Regions from separate parts of the Alteromonas sp. PRIM-21 genome, predicted to be linked through region 3. Evidence: predicted binding sites of a transcription regulator. Region 3 holds the regulator's gene; each other region holds the start of a gene.

Region 1 (11,136 bases), on a different contig from region 3:
CCAAATTTTGAATAGAGACGCTCGCCACGTTTCTAGCGACGTCTTCCAAATTACCAGCGCCGCTGCGCTCAAAGTCTCGCTGGGTTTGTGCGTTAATTGAAAAAGGAATGTCTTCAATGGATTCAGCGCGCTTTGTTGCCGTTACTATAATTTGCTCAAAGTCATCATCATCCGCTTGTTGTGTGTCCTGTGCAATTGCACCAGAGCTAAGCAGCCCCATTACTGCAATGCTAAGTGTGCTTCGTCTAAACGACGGTTTTTTTATTTTAAACATAAGTTCATCCAGGTGGTTGTTTCTATTTTGTTATTAGGCAAGGGGGTAATGTGGCAAAAAAAATTGGCTTTTTCTATATATGGGAAATAAATATTTCTACTTTGGTAGTATAAGGTGGTTTGTATTTCATTGTGTTGCTTTTTTGTTAACTGCCTCTTTGGCGTTGAAAATGCGTCTAAAAGGTCAAAATAAGTGTCTATTAGGCTAATTACATCGCAAATAATCTAGGTATGATCCCGCTTAGATGAGATTTAGCTTTTACATAAAAATATCTTAGTTCTAGCAAACGATTGATGAAAAGATAGTCAAAGTGCAAAACCCTTACCCAAACCGAAGAGCAAAAACAAAAGTCATACGAGAGAAGTGCAATGGAAAAGCCAGTAAGAGCCAATGATTTACTAAAAGGTATGCTAGCAATTGTTGTTGCAAGTTTTCTGTGGGGGACAACAGGTACTGCAGCACAGTTTGCGCCCCAAATCAGCCCTCTGGCCATCGGTGCATTTGCCATGGGGATAGGTGGTGTACTGCTTTGCTTAAGTGCTAGAAAATCGCTAGTAGAAGATGCACGAATTTTATTAGCTAAACCACTTACCTTTTTATTTGGTAGTGCTTGCGTTGCAATTTATCCACTCGCTTTTTACAGCGCTATGCGCTTGTCAGGTGTCGCCATAGGTACTGTAGTATCTATCGCTAGTGCACCTTTATTCGCGGCGCTTTTAGAGTATTTTCTAAGTAAAAGGCCCGTATCTTTAAAATGGTTTATAAGCTTTATATTCGGCGCACTGGGAATTGGCCTATTAACTATGGGCAAAGCTGAGGGGGCGTTGGAGCTATCAGCGCCTAATAATAATCAGATATTCGGCGTTACTTTGGGGTTAATTGCAGGTTTAACTTACGCGGGGTATTCGTGGGCAGCAAAACAACACATTGACACTGGCGCAAACTCAAAGTCTGCTATGGCCGGTCTTTTCGGCTGTGCTGCATTAGTCTTGCTCCCTTCTCTTTGGTTTACTGGTCAGAACCTGTTTGCTAACGCTATCCACACGAGTGTTTCACTTTACATGGCCGTAGTGCCAATGTTTCTTGGATACTTGCTGTTTGGTTATGGTCTTCGCACTACTGAAGCCAGTAAAGCCACGCTTATCACACTCATAGAGCCACTGGTTGCGACACTTTTCGCTATCTTCCTTATTGGTGAAGTGTTCAAGCCTGTGGGGTGGGTTGGCATGACGCTGGTAAGCCTATGTCTGTTTATCCAATCAGTAAGGTTACCTTTTCTTTCAAAGCGCTATGGCAGAAAAGCAGCGGCATAGCCTTATTTAAACCAATTCACTATTCCTCTCGGCACTTGCCCAGTGATCTACCTTGTCGATGAGATCTTCAGCATCGAAAGGCTTACTTAAATAATCGTCCATTCCCGCTTCAACACAGCGCTCTTTATCACCTTTCATTGCATTTGCGGTCAGGGCGATAATCGGAACGTTTAGGTAACGCTCTCCAGCTTCCCCGTTTCTAATGCGCTTAGTTGCTTCAAAACCATCCATTTCTGGCATTTGACAATCCATCAAAATGACATCAAAGGTCACCTTCATTTTATTCAGTGCCTCTAATGCTTCTAAGCCAGATTTGGCGCTCAGGGTAGTATGGTTGCTTAGGTGCTGTTTCACGATTATCTGATTGATATCGTTGTCTTCAACAATAAGCACTTTACGCTTTTTACCTTTTTCTCGTTTTAACGAGGACGCGTGGTGCACAGGGACTAGCAAAGTTTCATCTGCAGGCTCAAGAGAAATAGTGAAAGAGAACGTACTCCCGTGGCCTTTTACACTTTCAAGTTTTATGCTGCCACCCATTAGTTCGCAAAGTTGCTTACTAATTGATAAACCTAGACCGGTTCCGCCGAACTTGCGGGTAGTTGATAGATCTTCTTGCGTGAAGACATCGAAAATAGTGCTTTGCTTATCTTGCGCAATACCTATTCCCGTGTCTTTTACGCTACATAAAAGTGTAAGGCTGTCGTCTGCGTCTTGTTTAATACTAGTAGTTACTTCAATGTATCCAGTGTCAGTAAACTTGACGGCGTTGCCCAACAAGTTCGACAAAATTTGCCTGAAACGCACGTCATCACCTTGTACAACGTGGAATCCCTGTAAATCAAAGTGGAAGTGTAGCTCAAGACCTTTTTCCTGGCACATGATGGCGTACTGACTTTGAAGATTTTCAAGGGACTCTAAAATATCGAAAGGATTATCTTCGATTTGTAGCTGCCCTGCTTCAATTTTAGAAAAGTCTAAAATGTCATTTACGATATGTAAAAGGCCTTGAATACTAAACTTAGCGAGTGAAAGGTAATGCTTCTGCTCTTCAGTAAGTTCAGAGTTCGCCATTAGCTGCAAAACACCAGATATGCCGTGTATAGGCGTGCGTATTTCGTGGCTCATACTTGCTAAGAAGCTAGACTTCAGTCGAGCAGACTCTTCGGCTTTCTCTCTCGCGTCTTGAAGGTATTGCTCCGTTTGTCGTTGCTGCGTAACATCTTGCTGAAAACCGATGTAATGCGTCACTTCGCCATTAGTTTTAACTGGGGTCAAATTTAATCGGTTATAAAAAGCACTGCCGTCTTTTCTGTAGTTAAGTAGTGTAGTTTCAATAGGCTCTCGTGTCGCAATGGCTTTGCGAATTTGCTCAACGGTTTGCTTACTGGTTTCATCACCTTGCATAGAGCGACAGTTGTGCCCAATCATTTCGCTTCGTTTGTAGCCAGTTAATTCTTCAAATGCACTATTTACATAAATAATTGGCTGTCCGACTCGTTTAACGTCAGAAATAATAATTGAAACAGTCGCTTCATCCATCGCGTGGGTAAGTACGTTTACGTGGCTTTCTAATGCGCGCTGCTCAGTAACGTCACTTCCTACATATATATCACCACGAATATTGCCATTTACGTCAGCAAGGGATGCTTTTGTCCAACGAATATAACGTTCTTTGCCCGAATTAACTGAAAAGTGCGTCAGCTCATCGCTCTGCTTCGCTGATAACTTCCGTACTATCATCTTTAATATTGCGTTCTTTTCACCGTATTGGTCATCGCAAAACATGTCGAAGCGTTTATTTGAAATGAGGATTTCTTGATTCTGATCGACCACGACCAGCATGTCGCCCATCGATTCTAATACATTAGAAAACTGCTCGTTAGAGAGTGATACCTCGGTCAAGTCCCAGATAAGCTTATCGAAAGCGGCTCGAATGTCGGCTAACTCTTTTGCCTCAACTTGCGATTCATCGTTTAAATACGTTGTATTGTCACTGTTAAGGCGATTTTTAATATCGTCATAAAGCGTTGAAAGGGTTCGCTCGGCCAAGGTTCCGGTCATACTCACCATATGCAATATAATGAAAATGAACCCCACAACCATTGCTAATAAAACAATGCCTGTCCAGGCAACCTCTCTGTATGCAGTAATAGTTGGCTTAACGCTATATAACTGAAGATTCTTCCAGCTGGTTTGCTTAATAGAATAACCACTTTGGTTAAACGCTAAAAAGCTTGAGTTTGGCGCTATTAAAGAGGGCTCGCTACTAAATAGTACGTTTCCGTTTGAATCTGTGACTAACTGGTTAGTAAGTCTAGGGTAGGGCGCGAGTAATGATTGAAGGCTATCGACGTACATGACAAGGGCACCTTCAGAGACGCCATTGAGCAGAACGGGGACGCTGATGACTACTCCGTATTTAGATACGGATGAAAAGGTGTTTGATGAGCCAAGCGTTTGCTGACGCCAAGCACTGCTTAACGACTCAGGAAGCGTAGCACTCCAGTTTTTGTCTATAACTTTCTCACCTGCAAAATCAAACAGTGCAAATTCTACAGTTTTTGCCTGGGTAAGATTTAAAGAGCGAAAAAACATAGGTAGATAATTATCTCGCTGCTGTATATCAACCAGCGAATTAATAATAATGTCGTTTGCCGCTAGATCAGCTAGCTGACGCGTTGTATCGCTAACAATGAAGCTAATATCTTGCTCGAGCCCTTCTACCGACTGCTGCTGAAGGTCATTACTTTGCTTAACAATGAAGTGAAAGGAAAGGGCAACTAGCGTAATAGACAGCACTGCTATTAGTAGCGCTAGCCTTGGGATCATGCTTGAAAGCAATAAAGAACGCAGCCTCATAGGTTCATGCTGCATTATTTCTTGCCCGTTGTTACCAAATGGCCTTTATCATTAATCTTCGTCATAAAATAATCCTTTGACCAAAGTGCATCATGCCTTTCTTTAGTGAATGGAGCTTCATAGTATTTAACAGCGCCCTGAATGTCTTTGAGCGATTCTAAAGCGTTGCGCAACTCGTTAACTTGTATGCTATTTGCTTTATCGGCAGCGATAGCAATTAAATGAATTAAATCATAAGCATGGGCTAAACCCGTGACTCCTTCAATAGCTGCTGCATCAATAAGTCCATATTTATTATAATAGGCTTCTAACAGTTGTTTAGCCTTGTTATTTTTCTGATGGTGGAAGTGAAACGTTTGAAGAACTGATATGTCGTGCTGATTAATAGGGTTGGCTAGTTGAGATGCGAACTGACCTGACGCTATACCCCAGTGAGAAACAACAGGAAGCGAGCTTAGGCCTTGTTCAGCCAATGCATCTACAACAACCACACCTTCAGGTACGTTGGTAACTAATATGACACTGTCTGCCTTCGAATCTTTTATCGCCTTAGCATCTTCAGAAAAATCTTTCTGTTGCCAATTAATCCAATAGGTTGCGCTAATGTTTATCCCTTGATCCTGTGCCGCTTTAGTTAAAGACTCAAGGTTAGAACGTCCCCATCCTGTTCGTTCTAGAACCAAAGCGACATTAGATAATTCTCTGGATTTTACAAAGTCTATCAGTACAGACGCTGCTTCAGCGTCACGTACTGAGATTCGAAAAATGTTATTGGGGGAATGATCATTGTCTACTATGGGGGTGCCGGCGGCCCAGGGAACCAGCATGAGAATATTCTTAGCATGTATAATATCAATTTCCGCAAGCACCACAGGAGTGTGTACTCCACCAATGACGGCTAGTAAATTTGGCATTTGCGCAAACTGTTCAATATTGTAAATACCGCGAGCAGGATTTCCTCGATGATCTTTCTTAATCACTTTAAGTGTACGACCAAGTATCCCCCCATTTGCGTTAATTTCCTCGACGGCTAGCTCTACGCCTCGAGTAATAGCAACGCCTCCCTCTACAGCTACTGCCGAGAGATCTGCATCAATACCTATAATTAGCGGCTCTTGAGTACTTTTAGCTTGGCATGAATTAAAGAAGGATATAAAGCAGAGGAGCGCTGATAAAATAAGATGTACACGCATGGATTAGCCACCTGATTGATTACCCTTAAAAGTGTATAGCAATGTGCTGAGCGTTTTATTATTTACGCATTATCCTTTAGTCTAAGTTTGCTTGTTATACGAACAGTTTTTCGATGAAACACCCTTTATACTTCCGTTAGGAATAAACCAATGTGGCACGATTCTACTATTGAACAAAAGGCGTGAAGCTAAATGATTGTTTAGTGAACAGCTATGTGAGAGCGCAGAGCACGGTAAAAATTAAAACATACCTGTGCCAGTGAGAAGGATATCCTCTTTTGCTAACACAAATTAAGGAGAACAGTAGTTTGGAGTATAAGTGCGAAATACAACATTGCCTACAATTATAGATGTGGAAGCAAGTGGATTTGGGGCGGCGAGTTACCCCATAGAAATAGGCATTGTGCGCTATGATGGTGCAAAGTGGTGCAAACTACTGAGGCCATTTGACTCTTGGGTACACTGGGATACAAAAGCAGAATCGCTTCACGGCATCTCTCAACAAATGTTGCAAGCACGTGGCGAAGAGCCCCACAAAGTGTGTGTTGAGCTAAATAACTTTTTAGGGAATACCATTGTATACAGTGACGGGTGGGTGGTTGATAATCCTTGGTTGATTAAGCTTTTCTCGACTGCGCAAGTTGAAATGTCATTCACCTGCCGTGCCCTCGAATATATATTGAGTGAGTCTCAAATGGATAATTGGCACGACGTCAAAAACAGTCTTTCCGCTGAACTAGACGTAAAGCGTCATCGGGCGAGTTCCGATGCAATGATAATTCAGCAAACCTATGCTAAAACAATGGCGCTCACTCAGAAGTGATTCTGTGTTGCCTTTTCAGTAAGGGGAGCGCAATTTTGGCGTCGCGGCCTTCGCTAAGCCATAGGTAGTTATATTACTAGAACAGGTAATTAACACCTAAAGAAAGCGCCATATTCTCTTCTTCTCCAACTTGTCTATGCTCTAGCTCTACGGCCATGTTTAATCCTTCGCTTTGGCCAAGCAGCCAACCTAATCGCGTAAAAGTACCTACATCGTGCGGTAAATAAAGCCACTCGGCATAATGTTGAAAAGCGGTATTATTTGTTTTGTAGGTTGCATAAACCTTCTGCGGCACCCAAGTGTTGAAACGCCGGCTGGCGCTAAACATACCTTGTGAGCCCGCTGGATAGGTATAGGTGTTATCGTAGAGGTAGGTTTCGGTCGTGGATTGAACGCGGTACATGCTGTTTAGCTGCCACCGAGCTATCTTCTTGCTCTTAAACTGAATTGGGCTGTAGTTGGTATTGTTTACTTCCGCGAACGCGGGCAAGGCCGTTATTGAGACAGCCAGTGCAAAGGCGAGGAAAATACCAGTAACCATATTCATGGAAGAGCCCAAGTTGTTGTTGTTATCATGGCTTGTAAACAACCAGTAACTACAAGCAATAGTGTGTTCGTTATTTAAGCATAGACCCAAAAACAAAGGTTGGAAATAGCCTTTACCGTTTTTAATTTAGCTGGCTAGCTTGTTTAACTTGAAAGACTTCAACGAAAAACGCCGCCAAGCTGCATAGCTTCAATGTAAAGCGTAACAACCTAGCGGCGTTTTCAATAAGCGTTATATGCTTATTGGGTTAGACCGAAGCTTTCAGTGCTTCTGCTTTATCCGTTGCTTCCCATGGGAATTCGTTACGACCAAAGTGACCGTATGCAGCAGTTGGGCGGTATATAGGGCGCTCAAGGTTTAGCATTTGGATAAGGCCGTAAGGGCGCAAGTCGAAGTGTTCACGCACTAATGCTACCAATGTTTTTTCATCTACTACACCTGTACCAAAAGTATCGATGCTGATAGACGTCGGCTCTGCAACACCAATGGCGTAAGACACTTGAATTTCACAGCGCTTAGCAAGGCCCGCGGCAACAATGTTCTTAGCAACATAACGGCCGGCGTATGCTGCGCTGCGGTCTACTTTTGATGGATCTTTACCAGAAAACGCACCGCCGCCGTGACGAGCCATGCCACCGTAAGTGTCTACGATGATTTTACGGCCTGTTAGACCACAGTCGCCCATTGGACCACCGATAACGAATCGACCTGTTGGGTTAATGTGAAAGCGCGTATTTCCATCAATCCATTCGCTTGGTAGTACTGGCTTGATGATTTCTTCCATTACCGCTTCGCGAACCGTTTCAGTGCTTACTGAATCGCAGTGTTGGGTAGAAAGTACAACAGCGTCAATGCCCACTGGCTTGTCGTTTTCGTATTTAAAAGTGATTTGGCTTTTTGCGTCTGGACGCAACCAGTCTAGTTTGCCAGATTTACGTACTTCCGCTTGTTTTTGTACAAGGCGGTGAGAGTACGTGATAGGTGCCGGCATAAGTACGTCAGTTTCATCGCTAGCGTAACCGAACATTAGGCCTTGGTCGCCCGCGCCTTGTTCTTCTAGGCTTGCACGGTCAACACCTTGATTAATATCAGGAGACTGTTTACCAATAGCATTTAATACGGCACATGAATCGGCGTCAAAGCCCATGTCTGAGTGCGTATAGCCAATTTCTTTTACTGTTTTGCGAGTAAGCTCTTCAATGTCTACCCATGCAGAAGTGGTAACTTCACCACCTACTAAAACCATACCGGTTTTTACATACGTTTCGCAGGCCACCCGAGCGCGAGGATCTTGTTCTAATATAGCGTCAAGAACCGCATCTGAGATCTGATCAGCAATTTTGTCCGGATGTCCTTCAGACACTGACTCGGATGTGAATAAATGCGTGGCCATAAATGCTCCGTAAGCGTTAAATTATCAAAATAGTCGTATATTGTACTAAAACAAGTTATAAATACCAGTCTTTACTTCTAGACGTCTAAAAGTCTCTTTGTTACGAATAGTTGACATAACCCGATCATTTTTGGGGTTATTTCGATGTATAACAAAGACAAAGACATTAAGTGTTATCGACAATACCGTGGGCTTTATAAGCTTCTTTGATGTTTTTGGATTTACTTTCGATAATGGCAATGAAAATCCATTGAACTGAAAGGTGGCATGGGTAAGAATAGCCTCACATTCAAAAGTGCCTAGAAGTAGAGCAAGAGCAGACAATTGATGTTCCCCAATGCTCACATCAATTACTATCGTGGTACCAAAAGATACAAAATAAATCAGGAGACAACATGCCCTCTCGTCGTGAACTCGCCAATGCTATCCGTGCATTAAGCATGGATGCCGTTCAACAAGCTAAATCTGGTCACCCAGGCGCCCCAATGGGGATGGCTGATATCGCGCAGGTACTATGGGGTGATTTCTTATCACACAATCCTGCGAACCCGTCATGGGCCAACCGCGACCGCTTTGTACTTTCAAACGGCCACGGCTCGATGCTGTTGTACTCTCTACTTCACCTTTCAGGCTATGAACTGCCTATTGAAGAGCTGAAGAACTTCCGTCAGCTACATTCTAAAACGCCTGGCCACCCAGAGTACGGTTATGCACCCGGTGTTGAAACCACCACTGGCCCATTAGGTCAAGGTATAAGCAACGCTGTAGGTATGGCGCTTGCTGAAAAAGTACTTGCTGCGCAATTTAACAAAGACGGCCACACTATTGTTGATCACCACACCTATGCATTCCTAGGCGACGGCTGTTTGATGGAAGGTATTTCTCATGAGACATGTTCACTAGCCGGCACGCTAGGCCTTGGTAAGCTCATCGCGTTTTGGGATGACAACGGCATTTCAATTGACGGTGAAGTAGAAGGTTGGTTTACTGACGATACACCAGCACGCTTTAAGAGCTACGGTTGGGAAGTGATTGAAGGCGTCGACGGTCACGATGCTGAGCAAGTCAAAGCCGCCATTGAAAAGGCGCAAGCGAATACAGCGCAGCCTACACTTATTTGTTGTAAAACTACCATTGGTTTCGGCTCACCTAATAAAGAAGGTACTGAGTCTTGCCACGGTGCACCACTAGGTGATGACGAGATTGTCGCCACACGTGAAAAGCTTGGCTGGAGCCATGGTGCGTTCGAAATTCCAGACGATATCTACGCGGGCTGGGATGGTAAAGACAAAGGCTCAAAAGCGGAAAGCGCATGGAACGACGCTTTCGCAGCATACGAAGCAGAATACCCAGAGCTTGCAGCAGAATTCAAACGCCGTGTAAATGGCGAACTGCCAGCAGATTTCAGCGACAAAGCAGACGCAATTATTGCTGAGCTTCAAGCGAACCCACAAAACATTGCTTCACGTAAAGCATCGCAAAATGCATTAAACGCGTTTGGTCCGTTACTTCCTGAGCTATTAGGCGGCTCTGCCGACCTTGCGGGTTCTAACCTAACCATTTGGGAAGGCAGTAAAGGCGTTGAAGCAAACGATGCATCAGGTAACTACATTTATTACGGTGTACGTGAATTTGGTATGTCTGCCATGATGAATGGTATTGCCCTTCACGGTGGCTTCAAAGCATACGGTGCAACCTTCTTAATGTTTATGGAATATGCACGTAATGCGGTGCGTATGGCGGCGCTTATGAAGCAGCCTGCAATTTTCGTTTACACTCACGATTCAATTGGTCTAGGTGAAGACGGCCCAACGCACCAGCCGGTAGAGCAGGTGGTTGCGCTACGTGCGACGCCTAACCTTGATAACTGGCGTCCTTGTGATCAGGTTGAGTCTGCTGTGTCGTGGAAGTCTGCCATTGAGCGCACTGACGGCCCAACAACGCTAATCTTCACGCGTCAAGGCTTAGCCCAGCAAGAAAGAACGGCTCAACAAGTTGCAGATATTGCTAAAGGTGGTTACGTACTAAAAGATTGCGAAGGTACACCAGAGCTTATTCTTATTGGTACCGGTTCTGAAGTTCAGTTAGCCGTTGAAGCAGCAGAAAAACTTACCGAGCAAGGTAAGGCCGTTCGCGTAGTATCTATGCCATCAACTGACGTATTCGACCGTCAGTCAGCTGACTACCGAGAAAGTGTACTGCCGTCTAGTGTTGTAAAACGCGTAGCGGTTGAAGCCTTGTCTAAAGACAGCTGGTACAAGTACGTTGGCTTTAACGGCGCTATCGTAGGTATGGACACCTTTGGTGAGTCTGCACCTGCAGGCGACCTATTTAAGCACTTCAACATTACCACTGACGCTGTAGTAGAGGCTGCACTGTCTCTGTAAGAGGTAATAGATAAGCCTATGGTAAATATTGCCATAAATGGGTTTGGTCGTATTGGTCGTAACGTATTGCGCGCACTTTATGAAAGTGAGCGCAATAACGAATTTAAAATTGTGGCCATTAACGACATTGCTAAACCCGAGGGCATAGCACATTTACTTAAATACGATACCGCCCACGGGCGGTTCCGTTTTGATGTGGCCTTAGAAAACAACACGCTTAATGTGGCAGGCGACGATATTACGTTGCTCGCGATAAGCGATATTAAAGACCTACCCTGGAAAGACTTAGGCATTGATATTGTGCTTGAGTGTACGGGAAAGTTCGATGACAGAGCATCGGGGCA
Region 2 (11,136 bases), on a different contig from region 3:
CAAAAATAGCAACCGTGTCGCCTTCCTGTACTTTTGCAGTTTTAAGTACTGCACCCATACCCGTAGTTACACCACAACCAAGCAGGCAAACTTCGTCTAGCGGCGCATTTTTGTTTACTTTCGCTAGCGATATTTCAGGTAAAACCGTGTACTCAGAAAACGTTGAGCAGCCCATGTAATGATAAATTGGCTCACCATCTTTAGAAAAACGACTTGTGCCATCCGGCATTAGGCCTTTACCTTGCGTCTCACGCACTGCTTGGCAAAGGTTAGTTTTACCTGATTTACAGAACTTACATTCGCCGCACTCTGCTGTATAAAGAGGGATCACGTGATCACCCACTTCTACACTAGTAACGCCTTCGCCCACCATTTCAACAATACCACCACCTTCGTGGCCTAGAATTGAAGGGAATACGCCTTCAGGATCATCACCGGACAGCGTAAATGCATCAGTGTGGCATACGCCAGTTGCAACGATGCGTACAAGTACCTCACCTTTCTTAGGAAGCTCTACGTCAACTTCTTCCATTTTTAACGGCTCACCCGGGCCCCAAGCCACCGCAGCTTTTGACTTGATGTGCGTTTGACCTTCTTGCAACGAATCTTTAAACGATGTCATGTGATGACTCCTTTATCATGAATATACGATGATGCTTTATAGGCCAAAGTATAGGAGACGGATTACTAATGATAAATACGTTTTTAGTAAATCACTATTTCATATTTGTAATAATTAATTTTGCCAAATAGAATGTAATAAGAAATAAGTACTGCGTTGAAGAACGTATCGATAGCGAGTGGCAATAATGAAATATCTTGAGGGAATAGCAGAATTTTGTGCTGTGGCCGATGTTGGCAATTTTACCGGAGCTGCGAACAAGCTAGATACGTCAGTGGCGCAGATAAGCCGCAAAGTCGCATCACTTGAAAAGCAGCTAGGCGTAAAATTATTACAGCGTACAACGCGCAGCGTATCGCTTACTGAAGCGGGTACGCAGTATTTTCAGCAAGTCTTACCCGCGTTAAAAGCGCTTGAAGATGCCCAGCTATCTGTAAGCGCACTTCAAGCATCGCCGCAAGGGCTCATTAAACTTACCGCTCCCGTCGCTTTCGGCGAAGCATTCATCGCGCCTCTGCTCAATACCTTTATGCAAAAGTATTCCGGCATTAGCGTGCAATGCACCTTTTCAAACGAAAAGCTCGATATTGTAGAGCAGGGGCTCGACCTGGCCATCCGCATTGGCAAATTAGAAGACTCGACCTTAGTTGCCAAAAAGCTGGCTACCCGACATTTATTTGTATGCGGAAGTAGGGATTATTTTAAAGAGCAAGGTCAGCCTAAAAGCATAGAAGAGTTAAAAGAGCACTCGCTGCTGGTGGGGTCACAGCCCTATTGGCGTTTACTTATCGATAATAAAATTCAATCAATTCCTGTACAGGGGAGAGTACGGTATAACAGCGGGAATGCCCTATGCAGCGCTGCGATTGCTGGTTTAGGTATTGCACAACTACCTGGGTTTTACGTGCGCAAAGCACTAGCCTCAGGTCAACTAATAGAACTGTTCCCTGAGTATAAAGACAAGCAAGAGGCTATTTGGGCGGTATTTCCTTCAAACCGAAATGTCGCACCTAAAATTAGATTGCTGGTGGATTTTTTAGCTCAACACCTCATATCAGACAGCTGACATGCTTGTTTAAAAATAGTGATCGAAATACAGCGCCTGTATCTAAATATTCTTTAATAAAGGTGATATGCAGGTGATGAAGTGCACAATGATAAGGGGAAAATTCACGTACGCGGCGCCCGTGTACACAACTTAAAAAATATCAGTATCGATATACCGCGAAATGAAGTGGTGGTGTTTACCGGTGTATCTGGCTCAGGAAAATCTTCTTTGGCTTTCGGTACGCTTTACGCAGAAGCTCAGCACCGTTATTTAGATTCAATATCACCTTATGCCAGACGGTTAATCGAGCAGGTGGAAAAACCTGACGTCGACGCAATAGAAGACTTACCGCCTGCCGTGGGGCTACACCAGCGCCGGGGGGCACCTTCAGTACGTTCTTCCGTTGGCAGTATCACCACGCTTTCTAATAGTCTGCGAATGCTTTATTCCCGGGCAGGCGATTACCCCGAGGGCCACAGCATTGTATATGCAGACGGTTTTTCCCCCAACACGCCTGAAGGAGCATGTGAACACTGTGACGGTATTGGAAAAGTTTTTGACACACAAGCGCATCGCCTTGTTCCCGACGACAGCCTCACTATACGTGAGGGCGCTGTGGCAGCGTGGCCTGGCGCTTGGCAGGGCAAAAATCTTGTAAGGGTACTGTTATCGTTAGGTATAGATGTTGATATTCCATGGCGTGAACTACCTCAAAAAACGCGTGACTGGATTTTATTCACTGATGAAATGCCTCAGTTACCCGTCTATCGAAACTATAATTTAGCGCAAACCCGAAAAGCACAACAAGAAGGTGAATCTGCCAGCTACAATGGCAAGTTTATCAGCGCGCGGCGTCATGTGCTCGATACTTTCAAAACGTCTCAAAAAGAGAAAATGAAGCAGCGAATTGCTCCCTTCATATCTGTTGAAGCATGTCCGGTTTGCAGTGGAAAAAAGCTCAAGCAAAATGCGCTAGCAGTGAAAGTTGACGGTTTAGATATTATTGATTTTTCAAGGCTGCCACTACAGCAAGTTCACGAAAAGCTTCAGGCGTTAAGAAATTCAGTTGACGGCGATACGTCGGAGCGTGGTCAGGTAATACGCAATATTACGGGCGACATTATTGAAAGGGTGAAACCCATAATAGCGCTTGGGCTTCATTACCTGTCATTAGATAGAAGTACAACAAGTATCTCAGTAGGCGAACTACAGCGATTACGTCTGGCAACTCAGCTTAAATCAAACTTATTTGGCGTTGTCTTTGTGATGGATGAACCCTCATCAGGTCTTCACCCTCGCGACGTAGAAGGGCTTATTCGCGCGCTTCACAATATTACCGAAACGGGAAATTCACTGCTTGTTGTCGAGCACAATCCTTACGTTATCAAAGGCGCTGACTGGGTTGTAGACGTAGGTCCGAGAGCTGGAGTGAACGGCGGTGAGCTTGTTTACAGTGGGCCGGTTAAGAAGCTGGCAAGCATAAAAAACTCCCCAACGGCAGACTATGTTTTTAACAATAAAGCCCTAAGCCAGCGTATCAAACGTAATTCGTCAGGGGTATTACGGTTAAAAGACGTGTCTAGAAATAATGTCAGCCATGTTGATATTGATATTCCTCTTGGTGTGATGACCTGCGTCACAGGCGTTTCGGGCTCTGGAAAGTCGAGTTTGATTAGCCAAGCATTGGTTGAGTTGGTCAAAGATGGTTTAAGTACAACCGAGAAAGAAGGAAAGCGAGCGCAAGAAACAAGAGAAACGAAGGAACTGCTTACTGATGCCAATTCGCTTCTTGCTCATGACGCTTTTTCTAATGAAAGTGAGCTGCAGCAAGGCCGCATTGAAAGCGGGCTTGAAGAGTTAAGCCGTATAGTTGTGGTAGATCAGTCTCCCATCGGCAGGACACCTCGTTCAACATTGGCAACCTATACCGGTATATTTGATCAAATCAGAAGTTTATTTGCTTCAACCGAAGCAGCAAAATCCCGTGGGTACGATGCGGGTCATTTTTCGTTTAACGTCGCAAAAGGGCGATGCCCACATTGTGAAGGTTTGGGTGTGGTATCGGTAGAACTACTGTTTATGCCGAGTGTTTATTCCCCCTGTACCGTTTGCAACGGTAAGCGTTTTAACGAAAACGTACTGGAAGTCGGTTACAACGAACACTCTATTGCTGATGTACTATCGCTTACGGTTGAAGAAGCGCTATCTGTATTTGATAGTAATCAAGTCATTACGCGGGGGCTTCAAATACTAATGAATGTAGGGCTTGGCTATTTAACCCTGGGGCAAAGTGCTACTGAATTATCAGGCGGCGAGGCGCAGCGCATTAAATTAGCGTCAGAACTTAAACGTGCTCAAAATGCTAATACCCTTTATGTGCTCGATGAACCTACAACAGGTTTACACCTTTCAGACACCTCGCTACTTATGCAGCATTTAACCACACTAGTTGAAGCGGGGAATACGGTGGTGATGGTTGAGCACAATATGCAGGTGGCTGGGGCTTGCGATCACATTATAGATATGGGGCCAGGCGCAGGTGATGAGGGAGGAGAAATCGTTGCAGAAGGTAGCCCAGAGGAGGTTGCTGAGGTCCAACAAAGTGCAACAGCCCCATTTTTAAAGGCGAGTTTGGCCTAAAGAAAGGTTTTCACTGGATGAGTTCTGTTTTAATGATCTTAGAAATAAGCAGGTTTTAAAGCTATCAGAGTACTAGTAAGTCGACTAAGAAACAGCTTGAACTCGTATTTGTACCTTAAAAAGAAATATTAATTAAAGAGTGTTTCATATTTTGCAATACAGTGTGGTGAAAACTGCGGTTGACTTATAGACGTCTATACGGCAAATTGCTTGTATGAAAAAGATTCTACTTACTCGCACCACCATTATGTTAATTACCACCTTAACAAGGGCGGTCGCTGACTAGTGCAAGTAAGCAAAAGACAACGAAAGCCCGCCTAACACAGAGCGGGCTTTTTTTTACACACGTTTTAGCATGCGTAACCTTAAGGAGCAGCATATGAAAGTCTTAAAGTTTGGGGGTTCTTCTCTAGCCGATGCACCGCGATACATGCGCGTTATGGAAATTAGCACGGCAACCCACCAAACCGACGGTGCTGCGGTTGTACTTTCTGCCCCCAAAGGGGTGACGAACGCGCTTTCACTACTTTGTGAACAAGCAGCCGCGGGTGAAGATTTCCAGCCATTATTTGATAAGTTGAACGACACGGTTACCGGCATTGCCAATGACCTAAACGATGAGTTCGACGGGTTTGAGCACGCAAGCGTGGTGGAATTTATCAATAGTCACTTATCAGTATTAAAACAGCATCTTGAAGGCATTAAGCTGCTCGGCGTTGCGCCAGATAATGTTGCTGCTGGTATTCTTAGCATTGGCGAATACATCTCGGTGACGCTTTTTAGCGCTATGCTATCGGCTAAAGGGATCGCAAATCGCGTTATCGACCCAGTTAAATATGTACTTGCCGAGGGCGATTACCTAGACAGTATTGCCGACGTATCGCTAAGTAAAGCACGTTTTACAGATGTACCTACTGATGGCAGTGAGTTTTTGGTTATGCCTGGTTTTGTCGCTGTTAATGAAGCAGGCGAAAAAGTAACCCTAGGACGTAACGGCTCTGACTATTCAGCAGCTATCTTGGCGGCCTGTATCGACGCAAGCTGCTGTGAAATTTGGACTGACGTAGACGGTGTCTACAACGCTGATCCAAATCAAGTTGAAGGCGCGGTACTGCTTGATAAGCTTACTTATCAAGAAGCGATGGAGTTGTCTTACTTCGGCGCAAAAGTGCTTCACCCCAAAACTATTGGGCCTATCGCTCAGCACCACATTCCTTGCTTAATCAGAAATACGTTAAACCCGGCAGCGCCTGGTACGCTAATCAGTAATGAAAAAAGCGAAGTGTGGACGTCGGTTAAAGGTATTTCACAGCTTGATAATGTCACTATGTTCAACGTGGCCGGCCCAGGCCTTAAAGGCATGGTGGGTATGGCGAGTCGTGTGTTTGAGGTGATGTCTAACGCTAATATTTCAATTAGCCTTATTACTCAGTCATCTTCGGAATACTCAATTAGTTTCTGCATTCAAAGCAAAGACGCCAGCCGTGCATTAACGCTACTTGAAGATGCATTTGCGCTAGAACTACAAAACCAGCTGCTGGACCCTATTGAAGTGCGTCACGACTTGGCCATTGTTACTTTGGTTGGTGACGGTATGCGTCAAACTAAAGGCTTGGCAGCGCGCTTCTTTAACTCGCTTGCTCAAGCGCGAGTAAACAATGTTGCTATCGCACAGGGCTCTTCAGAGCGTTCTATTTCCACCGTAATCGAAAGTAAGCGTGCTAAGAAAGCAGTAAAGGTTATTCACCAGAATTTTTTCTCTGATCGCCATACCATAGACGTATTTCTAGTAGGGTGTGGCAATGTAGGAACCGAACTGCTTGGCCAAATTCAAAAGCAGCAGCCAGCACTTTTAAAACGCAATATTCAACTGCGCGTTTATGGTATAGCCAATAGCCGTAAATTGCTGTTGAACAGCCAAGGTATTGATTTGAGCAGCGATTGGAATGCGGCACTTGATTCTGCAAGTGAAGGCTTGAGTGTAGAGCGTCTGCATCAGTTTGCGAACGATAACAGTTTGGTCAACCCGGTCATTGTTGATTGTACTAGCCATGAAGCCATCGCTAATCAGTACGTCGATATGATGGAAAGCGGCTTTCACGTAGTAACGCCTAACAAAAAGGCGAATACTTCCGCTATGGCTTATTATCGTAAGCTGCGTAAAACGGCACTTACTACAAATCGTCAGTACCTTTATGAGACGACAGTAGGTGCGGGTCTTCCTGTTATCGACAACCTACAAAAACTGTTCAGCGCAGGTGATGTGCTGCATCGTTTTGAAGGTATTCTTTCAGGCAGTTTATCTTACGTATTCGGTAAGCTTGAAGAAGGAATGAGTTTGTCTCAAGCTACACAAACTGCCAAAGATAATGGTTTTACCGAGCCAGATTCTCGCGACGATTTAAGCGGTATGGACGTAGCGCGTAAGTTACTTATTATGGCCCGTGAAGCCGATTTAGAGCTTGAGCTTTCTGATATAGAAATTGAGTCAGTGCTGCCTGCGGGATTTGCAGAAGACTGTTCTATCGACGAATTTATGCAGCAGCTACCTGAGTTAGATGCTGCGATGAATGAAAAAGTTGAGGCGGCTAAAGCGGAAGGCAAAGTGCTTCGCTATATTGGCAGCATTGAAGATGGAAAGTGCAAAGTTAGTGTACAGGCCGTACCTGCTAGCAATCCGCTTTCTCAGGTGAAAGACGGCGAGAATGCGCTGGCGATTAATAGCGACTACTACAGCCCAATTCCTTACGTAATCAGAGGATACGGTGCAGGTGGTACGGTTACCGCGGCAGGGGTATTTGCCGACATTTTACGTACTATGCCGTGGAAACAGATGGCTCATTAATGGCTAATTTAGTTAGCTATGTGCAAGCGAAGTAAGAGAAATTATATGAAAGCATTCAAGGCCTTTGCGCCGGCATCAATTGGAAATGTAAGCTTAGGCTTCGACGTACTTGGCGCGGCGCTTGCGCCAGTAGACGGCACCAAGCTAGGTGACGAGGTAGAAATAAAAGCGGCTGAATCATTTTCATTGGAAACAGTGGGTCGCTTTGCCCACAAACTTCCGGGTGATGCAGATAGCAATATTGTCACTAAGTGCTACCACTATTTTTGTGAGCAGATGGAAAAAGCGGGAAAGCTAACGTCTCCTGTTGCACTAACGCTACATAAAAACCTACCTATTGGTAGTGGTCTAGGTTCAAGCGCAAGTTCTATTGTGGCAGCGTTTTCGGCACTCAATGCTTACTTCGATACGCCATTTGATGAAGATACGCTACTTATTATGATGGGTGAGCTAGAAGGTCAAATAAGCGGTAGTATTCACTACGATAACGTTGCGCCATGTTACTTAGGTGGTATGACTTTGATGACAGGTAGCGACGCGCCGGTCACACTGTCTTTACCTCTTAACGATGACTGGTACTATGCAGTGTGCTATTCGGGGATTAGCGTATCGACGGCGGCAGCGCGTGACATCTTGCCTAAGCAGGTGGATATGTCGACGGCGCTTACCTTTGGCCGACAACTTGGCGTGTTTGTTCATGCCTTACACGCGGGTAACTTTGACTTGGCGGCGTCGGTAATGAAAGATGTTATTGCCGAGCCTTACAGAAAATCGCTACTGCCAGGTTTTGATGAAGCTCGCGCGTTTAGCGAGCAAGCCGGAGCATTAGCTTTTGGTATTTCGGGCTCGGGGCCCACGGTGTTTGCTGTATGTCCAAGCAAGGCGCAAGCGGAAGAAGTCGCAGCATATTTAACCGCGAACTACATTCAAAACGAAGATGGCTTTAGCCATGTGTGCCAAATACCAAGCCAAGGTACTATTATTTCTTAAAAGACATGATTTCTTAAAGGCATATGATTTCGCAAAGGTACATGACTTCTTAAAAGCACATGATTTCTTAAAGTCATAGTAATTTATAAAAGCACTGTGATTTTTTAAAAGATTAAAAGGGCAATCTATCTGCCCAACTATAAAGGTAACAGCAAGTGGAATTGGTAAATTTAAAAGATTCATCGGACACAGCAAATTTTGCCGAAGCCGTTAAGCGGGGCTTAGGTAAAAACCAGGGGCTTTATTTTCCAGAGCATATTCCCACTCTAGATAATATTGACGAACTGTTAGAAAAACCGTTTGTCGAGCGAAGTATTGACGTGCTTCGCGCACTTATTGGCGATGAGCTGAATAACGGCGAGTTAGAAGAGATTGTTCAAACCGCGTTTGCGTTTGGTGCGCCGGTTGAGCAGGTTAATGATAATGTCTACAGCCTAGAGTTATTCCACGGTCCAACGCTAGCGTTTAAAGATTTCGGCGGCCGTTTCATGGCGCAAACGCTTTCACGCATCAGCGAAGGCAAGCCAATAACTATTTTAACCGCAACATCAGGTGATACAGGGGCCGCGGTTGCTCACGCGTTTCATGGTATCGATAACATCAACGTGGTTATCTTGTTCCCGAAAGGAAAGATTAGCGCGCTGCAAGAAAAGTTATTCACCACGCTAGGCGGCAATATTCATACTGTTGCAGTAGAGTCTGACTTTGATGCATGCCAATCCTTGGTTAAAACAGCATTTGACGATCCTGATGTACGCGAGGGGCTTCACTTAAACTCAGCAAACTCAATTAATATCAGCCGTTTGTTGGCGCAAGTGTGTTACTACTTTGAAGCGGTAAGTCAGCTGCCTAAAGAGAAGCGCGAACAGCTTGTTATTTCAGTACCTAGCGGTAACTTTGGTAACCTGACTGCTGGTATGATTGCTAAATCCTTAGGTCTACCTATTAAGCGTTTTATCGCGGCAACTAACCTAAACGACACTGTGCCTCGCTACCTTAAAACAGGTGAGTGGGACCCTAAAGCGACTGTGGCAACCATGTCTAACGCGATGGATGTTAGTCAGCCAAATAACTGGCCTCGTATTGAGGCGCTTATAGAGCGTGGTTACATCGACAAGTCGTGTCTTAAAGGTGAAATGGTAGACGAAGAGTATACCCAGCTTGCAATGCGTCAATTAGCCCAACAAGGCTATACCAGCGAGCCTCATGCCGCTATTGCCTATCGCGCGGTAAGCCATGACTTAGAAGACGGTGAAATAGGTTTGTTCTTAGGAACGGCACACCCAGCTAAGTTCAGAGAGACGGTAGAAAACGTATTAGGTAATCCTATTAGTCTACCTAAAGCGTTGGCCGACGTAGCGGGAGAAGACAGCTTAGCGGTTGACTTACCCGCGTCTTACGATGCACTTAAACAGCACATGATGGACTTACTTAAGTAATGTCATCATCGGAGTTGACTTGGCAAAGCACGCTAGGTGATGAAAAGCAAAAAGACTATTTTGTTGAATTGCTTGAGCGGGTGAAAAACGCTCGTGAAGCGGGTAGTGTTATTTACCCGCCTCAGTCTGACGTATTTAATGCATTTAAATACACCCCGCTTGATAAGGTTAAAGTCGTGATCTTGGGGCAAGATCCCTATCACGGACCTAATCAGGCACACGGGCTATGTTTTTCAGTAAAAGCGGGCGTTAAGACACCTCCATCTCTGAAAAACATGTACAAAGAATTGTCAGCCGATATAGACGGTTTTAGCGAGCCTAAACATGGTACGCTTACGTCTTGGGCAGAACAAGGCGTACTCTTACTTAACACCGTGCTAACGGTGGAGCAAGGGAAAGCGCATAGCCATGCTAAATGGGGATGGGAAACCTTCACCGACAAGGTTATCGATGTGGTCAATACGCACTGCCACAACGTTGTATTTCTTTTGTGGGGAAGTCACGCGCAAAAAAAAGGTAAGCACATAGACCGTGAAAAACACCACGTTTTACATGCACCTCATCCATCTCCGCTTTCAGCGCACAGAGGCTTTTTAGGTTGTAAACACTTCAGCCAAACCAACCAATATCTGGTCGACAAAGGTAAAACGCCGATCACCTGGCAGGTATAGCGTTAGCTTTTGCGCTAAGCATTTACACCATGCTAGAAAGTAAAAAGGCCGCCTGTGTCACAGGCGGCCTTAAATTTATCTTTCCAGTGTTTCTAGCTCGTACTCGAAACCACAGTCGAGTTCGGCCAGTTCTTTTTCTAATTTGTAGCGATCTTGTAGCGCTTCGATTTCTCTCCACTTACGTTTTTTACTTTTGGTTTTTGCTGGGCTTGCTTCGATGTCTAACATGGCAAATAGATCTGATTTATCCACTGGGATCTCCTTTTTATACCACTACAACTAATACAGAGTTTTTTGTTTTTAATTCCCTCTGTACAATTTTGTATCACAGCCGCCACTAAAATAAAATAGTTTAATTTACCTTTTATTAACAAATTGTGACGATATGATGACAAGGGCAAGGAAAGTTCAGTGTGTTCAAAGCGTAAACAAAAACTGTATCTAATTGAATCTATTTGTTTTATTAGTAATCAAAAATACAGCGCTACGGATATCAAAAATGTCTGTCGTATGCTTGATAAGCACCGCAACAAAAAACGGCTAGCTTCCGAAAAAGCTAGCCGTTCAGTTTGTTATTTGCACCAGGTGGGTGATTTTAAATCACCTCGCATTCCTTATTTTGGTGCATTCGCTGCTCTGAATTTAGCAATCAATTGTTGTGTTGAAGCGTCGAAATTATCTTTGTCTGCTTCGCCTTGAATGCCAGCAAGTACTTGGTTTCCTAGTACTTTACCTAACTCTACGCCCCATTGGTCGAATGAGTTAAGGTTCCAGATAACACCCTGAACGAATACCTTATGCTCATACATTGCAACCAGCGCGCCAAGTGTTTTAGGTGTAAGGCTATCGAATAAGAAAGTGTTGCTAGGCTTATTACCAGG
Region 3 (11,136 bases):
TTTGGATAGTTTGAGAGGTTTATATGTACCATTACACTGAAAGTGGGTTGTCAAATGTGTTTCTGAAAAATGGTGTTACTGTTGAGATTGTCGATGGGGAAGAATACACAAGTATTGACGACATAAACGGCCTAAATAGCGCGATAGCGCAAGCGATTGTAAACACCAACAAACCTCTTGCCCATGATGAGTTTAAATTCTTACGTATTGAATTAAATATTTCTCAGAAAATACTCGCGACTCGTTTTGGTGTCGATGAACAGACCATTGCACGTTACGAGAAGGGGCAAACGAAAATTCCAAGGACAACAGATGCTGCTTTAAGGGCGCTGTACATGGAAAGCCAAGAAAAGAATAATCCTGTTAGTTACTTTCTTGATCTACTTGCCGATACTCAGGCTGAAGAAGCTGCAAGTATAATTCGTCTTGAAGAAATTGAAGATCACTGGAAAAAAGTGGCAGACTAACCCTTACTTTTTCCAACAAAAAAGCCGACGTCATTCATAGAGTCGGCTTTTTACTAACTGTTTGTGTAGAAGTAAATACTCACAACCCAACTACAGGAAGAGGCCTCTACTTAGCAATTAATTAAAGGATGAAACGCGATAGGTCTTCGTTGTCCACCAAGGTTTCTAGGTGGCTGTTAACGTAATCTGCATCAATCACGAAGCTCTCACCGCTTTTTTCAGAAGCATCAAATGAAATATCTTCCATTAAGCGTTCAAGCACCGTGTGCAAGCGACGTGCGCCAATGTTTTCGGTGCGCTCATTCACCTGCCATGCTGCTTCTGCAATACGCTGAATGCCCGAATCATCGAAGCTGATATCAACCCCTTCCGTTTTCATTAACGCAACATACTGCTGAGTTAATGATGCATTTGGTTCGGTAAGGATACGTTTAAAGTCACCTACTTTCAGCGCAGCAAGTTCAACACGAATTGGCAGTCGACCCTGAAGTTCTGGGATAAGATCCGACGGCTTGCTCATTTGGAATGCACCTGAAGCAATAAACAAGATATGGTCGGTTTTAACCATGCCGTGTTTCGTCGATACCGTAGAGCCTTCTACAAGTGGAAGAAGGTCACGCTGTACGCCTTCACGAGAAACATCGCCAGACGTATTGCCTTCACGCTTACAAATTTTGTCAATTTCGTCTACAAACACAATACCGTGCTGTTCTACTGACTCAATAGCTTTTTCTTTCAAATCTTCTTGATTTACAAGGCGTGCTGCCTCTTCTTCAATAAGCAACTTGAACGCTTCTTTAATTTTCAGCTTCTTCTTTTTCTTTTGCGAACCAGACAAGTTTTGGAACATGCCTTGAAGCTGATTAGTCATTTCTTCCATACCAGGAGGCGCCATGATTTCTACGCCCATCTGTGGAAGTGCAACGTCAATTTCAATTTCTTTGTCGTCTAAGTCGCCCTGACGTAGCTTCTTGCGAAATGCTTGGCGTGTGCCGCGATCTTCAACGTCTTCTTTGTTGCCCCACGCGTCTTCTGGTGGAGGAAGCAAAACGTCTAAAATGCGCTCTTCCGCGGCTTCTTCAGCACGGAATTTCACTTTCTTCATTTCATTTTCTTTCGTCATTTTTACCGCGATGTCGGCTAAATCACGAATGATGGTTTCAACTTCTTTACCCACATAGCCCACTTCGGTGAACTTTGTCGCTTCAACTTTAATGAAAGGCGCGTTAGCAAGTTTAGCTAAACGGCGAGCGATTTCGGTTTTACCCACCCCCGTTGGACCAATCATCAAAATATTTTTTGGCGTAACTTCTTGGCGCAGCTCAGGCTCAAGCTGCATGCGACGCCAGCGGTTTCTAAGTGCAATAGATACGGCGCGCTTGGCATCTTGTTGACCGATAATGTGTCGGTCTAACTCGTGAACAATTTCTCTTGGTGTCATCTCAGACATGAATAAACCCTTTTCTAACAATACTTGTTGTACTTGCTACGCAAACGAGCGACAACAAGCCAATAACAGCTTTCGCTATTACTTAGTAATCTAGTACATCAACCGTTTGGCTATGGTTAGTGAATACGCAAATATCACCGGCAATGGTCAGCGATTTTTCAGCAATTTCTTTAGCACTTAACTCGGTATTATCTAAAAGTGCAGTAGCTGCCGCTTGTGCGTAGTTACCGCCAGAACCAATAGCAATAAGATCTTGTTCTGGCTGCACTACGTCACCGTTACCGGTAATAATAAATGACGCGGTTTCGTCGGCTACAGCAAGCAGGGCTTCGAGTTTGCGTAACGCCCTGTCGGTCCGCCAGTCTTTGGCAAGTTCAACCGCCGCTTTGGTTAAATGGCCTTGGTGCGCTTCAAGCTTGGCTTCAAAGCGCTCAAATAGCGTAAACGCGTCGGCCGTGCCGCCCGCAAAGCCCGCAAGAATTTTGTCGTGGTACAAACGGCGCACCTTGCGCGCATTCCCTTTCATTACTGTGTTGCCCAGTGATACCTGTCCGTCACCGGCCATTACCACTTGATTCCCACGTCGTACAGATACAATCGTTGTCACGTTATTTCCCCGTTTAGCTGGGCGCTGCTGCGTTTTATACGTACCTTTTAGAGGAACTAGGGCAGCAGCGTAATAATTCAATAACAAATAAGTGGGGGAAGGCTTTTTAATTTCAAGGGTAGGATAGAATAATGTGCGCTCAGCGCTGCTTACTATATAGGCTTAGCGAAATCGATATCCTTCAATTTCAAAACCAAAACCACTTTCGTAGCCCTTAACATACACCCACCCTTTATTCGGTAGGCGTTTGTACTCGCTTTCCCTTAAGCATAAGCGCCCATCAGACAGGGGGCCGTTCTCTTTTAGCAAAAGTGGATGTCGACAGCGTTTAGAGCCGCTTCCTTTTTCATAAGCAAATTTTCGTTCGGTCTCTTGTTTATCGGACGCTAAATGAATTGTGTAGGGCAATGCCGTATCAACAAAACCAAAGCATAAGAAGAAGGCTAGTAGCGGCATACCAATTAACGTCATTTTTCCACGCAAATCTTTAGTCACAAACTGCGCGTGCCGCTTATCGACAAAAATGGAGAGGTAATAAGAGGCGCTGTAGGCAAAAGTGAGAAGTACGATGGCCCATGTGGAATTGTTTATCCACTCGCTAATCACGATAAAATTGGTAAAAACCGTTACAAACAAAGCACCGATAAGTACCAAAAAGGTAATGTTCGATATGCGTGTGACCAGGTGTAGCTCAGACCATTTAGGTCGAGAAATGTGCTCATCTTGAAAGGCGCTATCCGCATCATCTTCGAATGGCTGCGTTGCGCGCTTAGTAGCGAGCTCATTCTTTGCTGCCTGATAGCGCTCCGGAAAGGCCTGCTTATCGATATTTTCCAGAACGTCCTCAAGCTCTTCTATGCTATAAGCGGCGTAGTCGGGTTGTTCGGTGATGGCAATATTCATTAATACTTCCTTGTAATCGTATACTTCCGCTACGCGCTATCACTGCGCCGTATGCAGCGCATTAAGTGTCACCGACAATGAACTGCTACAAATTCCAGTACCAAATTTGGCATGTGGCAATGTTCACCTTACGTAGGCTGTGCTTGGCTTTCTCCGCATCGCGCTTAGACTCATAAGGGCCAAGAATAACGCGGAACCAATCACCATTGCTGCCGGTGCTGTGTCTGATAAGCGCTTCTAAACCCTGGAATGCAATTTTGGCTTTCATCTCTTCTGCTTGGGCGCGGGTTCTAAACGAGGCGCACTGCATTAAATAGCGTTTATCCGACTTTTCCTGCTCTCTTACTTCAACTTCTACTTCGTATCCTGGCAGAGTCTTGATGTATTCCCACTCTTCTTCAGGCAGTTCAGGTAAAGATTCTTCTGTTGGGGCAACGGGTCGTGAGGCTTGAGTATCTACGTCATCCTCTACATTGTCTTTTATCGACCATAAAAATACACCGAAACCAATCACTAGAGCGAAAATGCCTATAAGGCGCACGATAGGAAGCTTCCCAGAAACTGGGCCGTTAGATTGTGCGTTTGATCGCGTATTTGTAGCCGGTTTTCTACCTTTACCAGCAGCCTTCTTTTTTTGAGGAGAGCGTCCACGAGAGACATAATCGCGTTGAGCCATAGTCGGCAATATTCCTACTTGTTATCGTTGTTTGTATGCGTAAGAAAACGTCATATACCAAGTCTATTAGAAGGGCTAGTGTTTCAGCCTCTTCAATCTTGTTAAAATTTTAACGTATTGCTACCCAACAAGCTAACTGAAATCAGTAGGATCGATATCTATCGACCACCTTACCTTCATAGCCTGTGGTAACGCCTGTAAAAATGGCAGCGCCAAACGCAGCGCGTTATGAAGCGGCGCACGCTTTTCATGGCTGCATACCAGCATAAACCGAAACCTGCCTTGCCGTTTTTCAATTAAGCAAGGAAACGGACCGTTTATATTAATGGCGTGCTGTTGACTAAACACCTGCTTACTTTCCTGTAGAAAGCGATAAGCCAAACTGCTATCGGTAGCCTCGGCGCGAATAACAAACTGGCTAATAAAAGGGGGTAACCCTGCTGCCTTACGCTCCATTAAAGCGTGCCGTGCGAAATGCCCATAGCCATTGTGCACTAAATCTTGTAGCAAAGGGTGATGAGGATTGTGGGTTTGAAGCCACATTTCACCAGGTTTGCTTGCGCGCCCCGCTCTTCCAGCAAGTTGAGTAACAAGCTGCGCGAGCTTTTCTGGTGCTCTAAAATCCGCGCTAAAAAGAGCACCATCACAATCTAGCACTGCTACTAGGGTGACATGAGGAAAGTGATGACCCTTTGATAGTATCTGGGTGCCAACTAGCAGCTGGTACTCTTGGCGATTAATAGCATCAAGGGTTTGGTGAAGCTTGTCCTTGCCCCGCACGGTGTCACTGTCAATACGTACTTGTTTAACGCCTGGGAATAAACTTGCAAGCCCTTGCTCCACTTGCTCGGTCCCCGTACCTGCCGTTACTAATTCATTGTGATGGCACGCTTCGCAGTTCGATGGCATTGAACGCATGCCACCGCAGTGGTGGCACTGTAATCGGTTTTGGGCTTTGTGTACGGTATAAGGGCGGTCACAGCGCTTACACATTACGGTTTCACCACAGCGATGACAAAGTAGCGCTGGCGCATAACCTCTTCGATTCACAAACACCAACACCTGATTTCCTGCGCTAATATGCTGACGCATTATCGTTAGCAGACCTTGTGAAATGCCGTAATGAATAGGTTGGTCGCGCGCATCCAGCACATGCTGATGTGTGCTTTTCGCACCTCCCGCTCGCTTGGTTAGCTGTAAGTGAGCATAGCGGCCGCTTAGTGCATTGTTGAGTGTTTCAAGCGCGGGCGTGGCACTGCCTAGTAAAAGAGGAATATTGTGCTGCTTGGCACGCATGGCTGCTAAGTCACGGGCGTGGTAGCGAAGCCCATCTTGCTGTTTAAAAGACTCGTCATGCTCTTCATCCACAATCAACATGCCGGGGTTATGCAGCGGCGTGAAAATAGCCGAACGAGTACCAATGATAATACCGAGTTCACCGGCTTTAGCACGCTGCCAAACATGTAAACGTTCTTTATCAGAAATCTGAGAGTGCAAAACGCCCACCGCAATGCCAAAGCGCTTCTCAAAACGAGATACCGTCTGAGGTGTAAGCCCAATTTCAGGCACAAGTATAAGCACTTGTTTTCCGCCGCGCAGTAAAGGTTCAATGGCCTGAAGGTACACTTCCGTTTTACCGCTACCGGTAACCCCTTCAAGCAAACTTACCGCGAAGTTACCTTGCTGACGATTAAGCGCAGCAATGGCAACTGACTGTTCACTGTCTGGAATTGGCTTTTCAGAAAGCGATAACGAGGCAAGCCAACTACCTGGCTTAAATTCAGGTGCTATTTCTTCGATACGTACCAAAGACTTTTCAACGAGCGCTTTAACTGCAGGTGCACCATATTGTTTTCGCGCTTGCGACGCTAATAAAGCTCCACCAGCCAGCGCGGCAAAGCAAGCTTGTTGCTTCGGCGCTCGCGATAGCGTTTCTGCAGCCGTTTGCTCACCGTCTTCGGTAAACATTAGCATGTCTTGTGGCGTTGGGGCCGCCGACTCGCCTTTGCGTAATAAAACAGGCAACATGGCGTGCAGTACTTCACCTGGCGCATGATGATAATACTGCCACAGCCACTGTGCCATTTTCAGCAACACATCATCGATAATAGGGCTATCGTCAAGTACCGACTCGATAGCTTTTAACTTGTCGACGTTGTCAATTTCACTTTCATTTTTTTGCAGGGTTTCGACGACCACACCCACCAATTTGCGTGGACCAAAAGGCACATTCACTCTTACACCCGCACTGAGTGCGTTGTCGTGAGTATATGTGAAAAGTTGGCGCAGTGGCACTGGCACGGCAACTTGGATAAAGGCCATTGCGAACGTTCTACCTTATTTGATGACTTTTACAGCGCGCAAATTGCTTGCTGAGCGTCTTACACTGAAACTATTTATTTAGAGGCTACATGCATACCTGTAGGTTACAGCAATGTGCGCTGCTAGCAGCTAGCTCCCCCCCTAGCTATACCTCTAGCTATTACCGCACAATTTTACCATTAGCGCATATGGGCCTAGCCTTGAAAGACAAATATTTAAACATACTTTACTGGTAAGCATGAAAGGAATGTTGTTTGTTTAGGCTTCTTGTTGAGTTCTCTTGTTTAACATTTGGACAAAAACCGCTTGATCAAGCCACTTCCATCCTATATTATGCGCCGCTCTTTTTGCGATGGGTTGTTCGTTGAACGACTTATCATTTGAATTAAGTAACGTATGGTGTGCGACTTCGGGTTGTATAGCGATACGGCCTTATTATTTGAGGTAACCCAATGAAACAAGATATCCACCCTAAATACGAAGAAATCAAAGCAACTTGCTCATGCGGTAACGTATTGAACATCCGCTCTACGCTTGGTAAAGACATCAACCTAGACGTATGTTCTTCATGCCACCCATTCTACACTGGTAAGCAACGTAACGTTGATACTGGTGGTCGTGTTGACCGCTTCAAGAAGCGTTTCGGTGCATTGGGCAAAAAGTAAGCCTGATATCGAGTTCGAAAAAAGCGCCTATATGGCGCTTTTTTATTGCCTGAAGGTTACTATTCATGTCAGAAACTACTGTTGAATAGCTTCCACTTATGCAAGCGCCTCTAATTAAAAGCTAATTGATCATATAAATAACGCTTACACTTAAAATCAAAACACTCATTATACTTAATGAAATTTTTTGATTCCTGACAGATGTTTATCCCAGTCTCCTCTACTTTGTTTTTTACACGCCTCTTCACTGTCAAAATAAATACCAACAGGAATAGACTTTATAGATTCAAGGGCTATATTCACCTGGTTTATGAAGTCCATATCCCAACCGCTTATCAATGCTTGCTGTTTCTCCCACTCCGTATTAAACACGGCAATAACTTTAGGCGCTTTCCAAGGCCCTAGATGCGTAAGCCATACAAAACCATTATGGTCAGATTTTACGTTTTCACACACGTCAGTTAGCACTGCGACTAGTTTTCTTTCTGTCATATTCTTTGTTTTAAAAGCTAGCTTGTAAGGTTTCTTGTCGTATTTTATCAGATAAATGAAAGCGAAATTAAAGAGGTTTATCTTTGTGCAATATTATCTAGCACTGTTTTTAAGAATATAAATTGATAAGTATTTTAGCCGTTAAAGCACCCGCATCTATAATACCATTACAATACACCCTCAAAATATTAAGCGGTTTAATAATAAATTTTATGAATGACAATTATAGGCTTATTTTACTGGTCTAATTAGTATGCCTCACCTACATTGATAATTGAGAATTCTGATCAGATATGTACACAGTGATTGGCTGTGTTAGAGTTGCGATCGGCACCTTGATAGTGAGCATTAATTTTATGAATAATGCTTTACTATAAAGGCTCGTGGCGCTTTTGGATATAAATGTAGGTCTAAATGTTAGTCCTAATATCAACAGCGATATGTGAGGAAAGTCAGAAAGCGTTAACGCTAGGTCTGCAGTTTCCAACGTACCACACCAGTGCTCACAACTATTTATAATCACTTTTGTCATTAGTTGGTTGTAACGCGCTTATGTTTATCTACCTATAACTACAACGATAATAAAATAGCTACAGAGCGTGAACGAAAACACCGATGAACCCTACATCTAAGGATACTTTTTTACATGTCAGATTTTAGACAACGCGCACTTGACTATCACGCCAGCCCCACACCTGGAAAAATTCGCGTAGAGCTATCTAAGCCTGCCGATAGCGTCGACGATCTTGCTCTTGCTTATAGCCCGGGTGTTGCCGAACCGGTGAGAGAAATCGCCGAAGATGCAGATAATGCCTATAAGTATACGGGTAAAGGCAACCTTATTGCTGTTATTAGTAACGGAACGGCAATTTTAGGATTAGGCAATTTAGGCCCATTAGCTTCAAAACCTGTCATGGAAGGTAAAGCGCTTCTATTTAAACGCTTTGCTGGTTTAGATGCCATTGATATTGAAGTGAAACATCGTACGACGGAAGAATTCATCAATACTGTAGCTAATATTGCTGATACGTTTGGCGGTATTAACCTAGAAGATATCAAAGCGCCGGAATGCTTTGAAATTGAGCAAGAGCTCATTAAGCGCTGTAAAATCCCAGTATTCCATGATGATCAGCACGGAACCGCTATTGTAACCGCCGCAGGTATGCTTAACGCTTTAGAGATTCAGGGCAAAAATATAGAGAACGCTAAAATTGTTTGCATGGGCGCTGGCGCAGCAGCGGTTGCCTGTATGGAGCTACTGATTAAGTGTGGTGCCCAGCGTGAGCGTATCTACATGTTAGATAGAAAAGGCGTTATCCACACTCGTCGCGAAGATTTAACTGAGCACAAGAAGCTGTTTGCTAACAACACTGATAAGCGCACCCTTGAAGATGTAATGGAAGGCGCAGATATCTTTGTCGGTGTATCAGGCCCTGATGTTTTACCTCCAGAAGCGCTTTCTTTGATGGCTGACAATCCAATTGTATTTGCATGCTCTAACCCTGACCCAGAGATAAAGCCTGAACTCGCTCACGAAGTACGTAAAGACCTAATTATGGCTACTGGGCGCTCAGACTACCCTAACCAGGTAAACAACGTGCTGTGCTTTCCATTTATTTTCCGTGGCGCTCTAGACGTTCGCGCTACAGCTATTAATGACGAGATGAAAGTGGCGGCAGTTGAAGCCCTTCGTGCTATTACAAAAGAACCCGTCCCAGAGGAAGTATTAGCCGCAAGTAAAAGTGACAGCCTAACGTTTGGTAAGGATTATATTATTCCCAAGCCTATGGACCCACGTCTGTGCGAGCGTATTGCTACCGCTGTATCTAAAGCGGCTATTGAGTCGGGCGTTGCACGAGTGCCTGAAAGCCCGGAAGAATAAAGGTACATAAAAACGGCGCTGTGTTGTAGGTAATTACTTACATCCGCTAACATACAATACAGGGCCGTTTCTCTTTAATGCTAGATATCAGTCGTCTTCAGACACATCATTTTCGAAGCTTGGATCAATACCCATTTCTTCCATTATGCGCCTAGCTTCAGCCGGCACGCGATTAGGGTTGTCTTTACGCAGGTCATCGTCGTTAGGCAAAGGTTGTCCGGTAAACGCGTGTAAAAACGCTTCACACAACAGTTCCGAATTAGTGGCGTGGCGCAAATTATTGATTTGGCGGCGGGTACGCTCATCAGTAAGTGCTTTAAGCACATTAATAGGTATAGAGACAGTGACTTTTTTTACCTGCTCGCTCTTTTTCCCATGCTCTGCGTAGGGGTGAATATATTTACCGTTCCATTCTGCCATTGTACTAACTCGGTCTACTCTTTTTATATTATGAAGAGAAATTCTAAACAAGTTCACGAAAAGGTCAATTGAGCAGTGTAAACCTCTTGACGTCTAGACATATATTCTTTAATTTAGACGTCTAAACGTCTATAAGATTACACTTTTGAGAGTATAAACCATGGTTTCTTACGCACAAGGTATCGATGCATTAAACCAGTCCCTGTCGGAGCTGCGTGATATTGATGTATCTTTTGAATTCTTTCCGCCTAAAACGGAAGCCATGGAACAAACCCTGTGGAAGTCGGTTGAACGTCTAGCCCCGCTGAAGCCAAGCTATATGTCGGTTACTTACGGCGCCAATAGCGGTGAACGTGACAGAACCCACGATGTGGTAAAACGTATTCAACAGCAAACAGGCGTTGCTGCCGTTCCTCACTTAACCTGTGTCGACGCAAGCCGTGATGAATTAAAGCAAATTGCAAAAGACTACTGGGATTCTGGCATTCGCCGTATTGTCGCCCTGCGTGGCGACTTGCCTAAAGGGGTAGACAAAACAGAGATGTATGCCTCTGACTTAGTTGCCTTACTAAAAGACGTTGCCGATTTTGATATTTCAGTTGCTGCCTACCCGGAAAAACACCCTGAAGCGCCAAATGCGCAGTTCGACTTGCTAAACCTTAAACGCAAAGCTGAAGCTGGCGCTACCGAAGCGATAACCCAGTTCTTCTTCGATACGAGTGTTTACCTGCGATTTAGAGACCGTGCAGCCGCCGCGGGAGTAGACTTAGACATAGTTCCAGGAATTTTACCTGTGACTAACTACCAAACGTTAGTAAGGTTTGCTGGCTTTACGGACGTGCACGTTCCCGGCTGGTTGCACAAGATGTTCGACGGTCTTGATGCAGATGATCAAGCCACTCGTAACCTAATAGGCGCTAATATTGCCATGGACCAAGTGAAGGTACTGGCAAAAGAAGGGGTGAAGCACTTTCACTTCTACACTCTCAACCGTAGTGAACTAAGCTATGCAATCTGTCATATGCTAGGTGTGCGCTCCGGCGATTGATTTTGTATAGCGGTAACAAAGCTATACAAGTAGATGACTAAAGGCGCATTCTATGCGCCTTTGTTGTATAAAGAATACATTAACCTTTTGCCACTGACGCCTACGCCAGTTACCATTTGCTGTATTAAGAATTGAACTATTGATACCGTAAGGTCTCCCATCAAAAGATCACGCTGTTTATCTGTAAGAGGGTATCCCTAGGAG

What was found. The regulator MetJ, encoded in region 3, represses methionine synthesis genes. The targets are predictions, from matches to a motif close to TAGACGTCTAGACGTCTA.
Region 1: a site for MetJ is predicted at 8,476-8,493, ahead of metK (methionine adenosyltransferase). Genes of this name have one in related genera too.
Region 2: a site for MetJ is predicted at 4,498-4,515, ahead of thrA (bifunctional aspartate kinase/homoserine dehydrogenase I). Genes of this name have one in related genera too.

What each region holds. Positions count from the first base shown of each region.
Region 1 is NZ_JADOEK010000004.1:271,884-283,019, forward strand. Features, by position in the region: gene IW644_RS08970 (TonB-dependent receptor) at 1-274, opposite strand, end outside; gene IW644_RS08975 (DMT family transporter) at 643-1,587, shown strand; gene IW644_RS08980 (ATP-binding protein) at 1,594-4,464, opposite strand; gene IW644_RS08985 (ABC transporter substrate-binding protein) at 4,464-5,642, opposite strand; gene IW644_RS08990 (3'-5' exonuclease) at 5,962-6,465, shown strand; gene IW644_RS08995 (hypothetical protein) at 6,542-7,012, opposite strand; gene metK (methionine adenosyltransferase) at 7,260-8,405, opposite strand; gene tkt (transketolase) at 8,801-10,792, shown strand; gene epd (erythrose-4-phosphate dehydrogenase) at 10,811-11,136, shown strand, end outside.
Region 2 is NZ_JADOEK010000002.1:280,708-291,843, forward strand. Features, by position in the region: gene IW644_RS05620 (S-(hydroxymethyl)glutathione dehydrogenase/class III alcohol dehydrogenase) at 1-622, opposite strand, end outside; gene IW644_RS05625 (LysR substrate-binding domain-containing protein) at 810-1,688, shown strand; gene IW644_RS05630 (excinuclease ABC subunit UvrA) at 1,770-4,310, shown strand; gene thrA (bifunctional aspartate kinase/homoserine dehydrogenase I) at 4,690-7,155, shown strand; gene thrB (homoserine kinase) at 7,201-8,145, shown strand; gene thrC (threonine synthase) at 8,301-9,584, shown strand; gene ung (uracil-DNA glycosylase) at 9,584-10,255, shown strand; gene IW644_RS05655 (DUF3545 family protein) at 10,331-10,507, opposite strand; gene pgi (glucose-6-phosphate isomerase) at 10,870-11,136, opposite strand, start outside.
Region 3 is NZ_JADOEK010000013.1:47,381-58,516, reverse strand. Features, by position in the region: gene IW644_RS16735 (helix-turn-helix domain-containing protein) at 24-467, shown strand; gene hslU (HslU--HslV peptidase ATPase subunit) at 589-1,917, opposite strand; gene hslV (ATP-dependent protease subunit HslV) at 2,000-2,524, opposite strand; gene IW644_RS16720 (hypothetical protein) at 2,687-3,427, opposite strand; gene IW644_RS16715 (SPOR domain-containing protein) at 3,513-4,103, opposite strand; gene priA (primosomal protein N') at 4,236-6,425, opposite strand; gene rpmE (50S ribosomal protein L31) at 6,878-7,090, shown strand; gene IW644_RS16700 (hypothetical protein) at 7,265-7,582, opposite strand; gene IW644_RS16695 (malic enzyme-like NAD(P)-binding protein) at 8,229-9,464, shown strand; gene metJ (met regulon transcriptional regulator MetJ) at 9,552-9,884, opposite strand; gene metF (methylenetetrahydrofolate reductase) at 10,045-10,932, shown strand.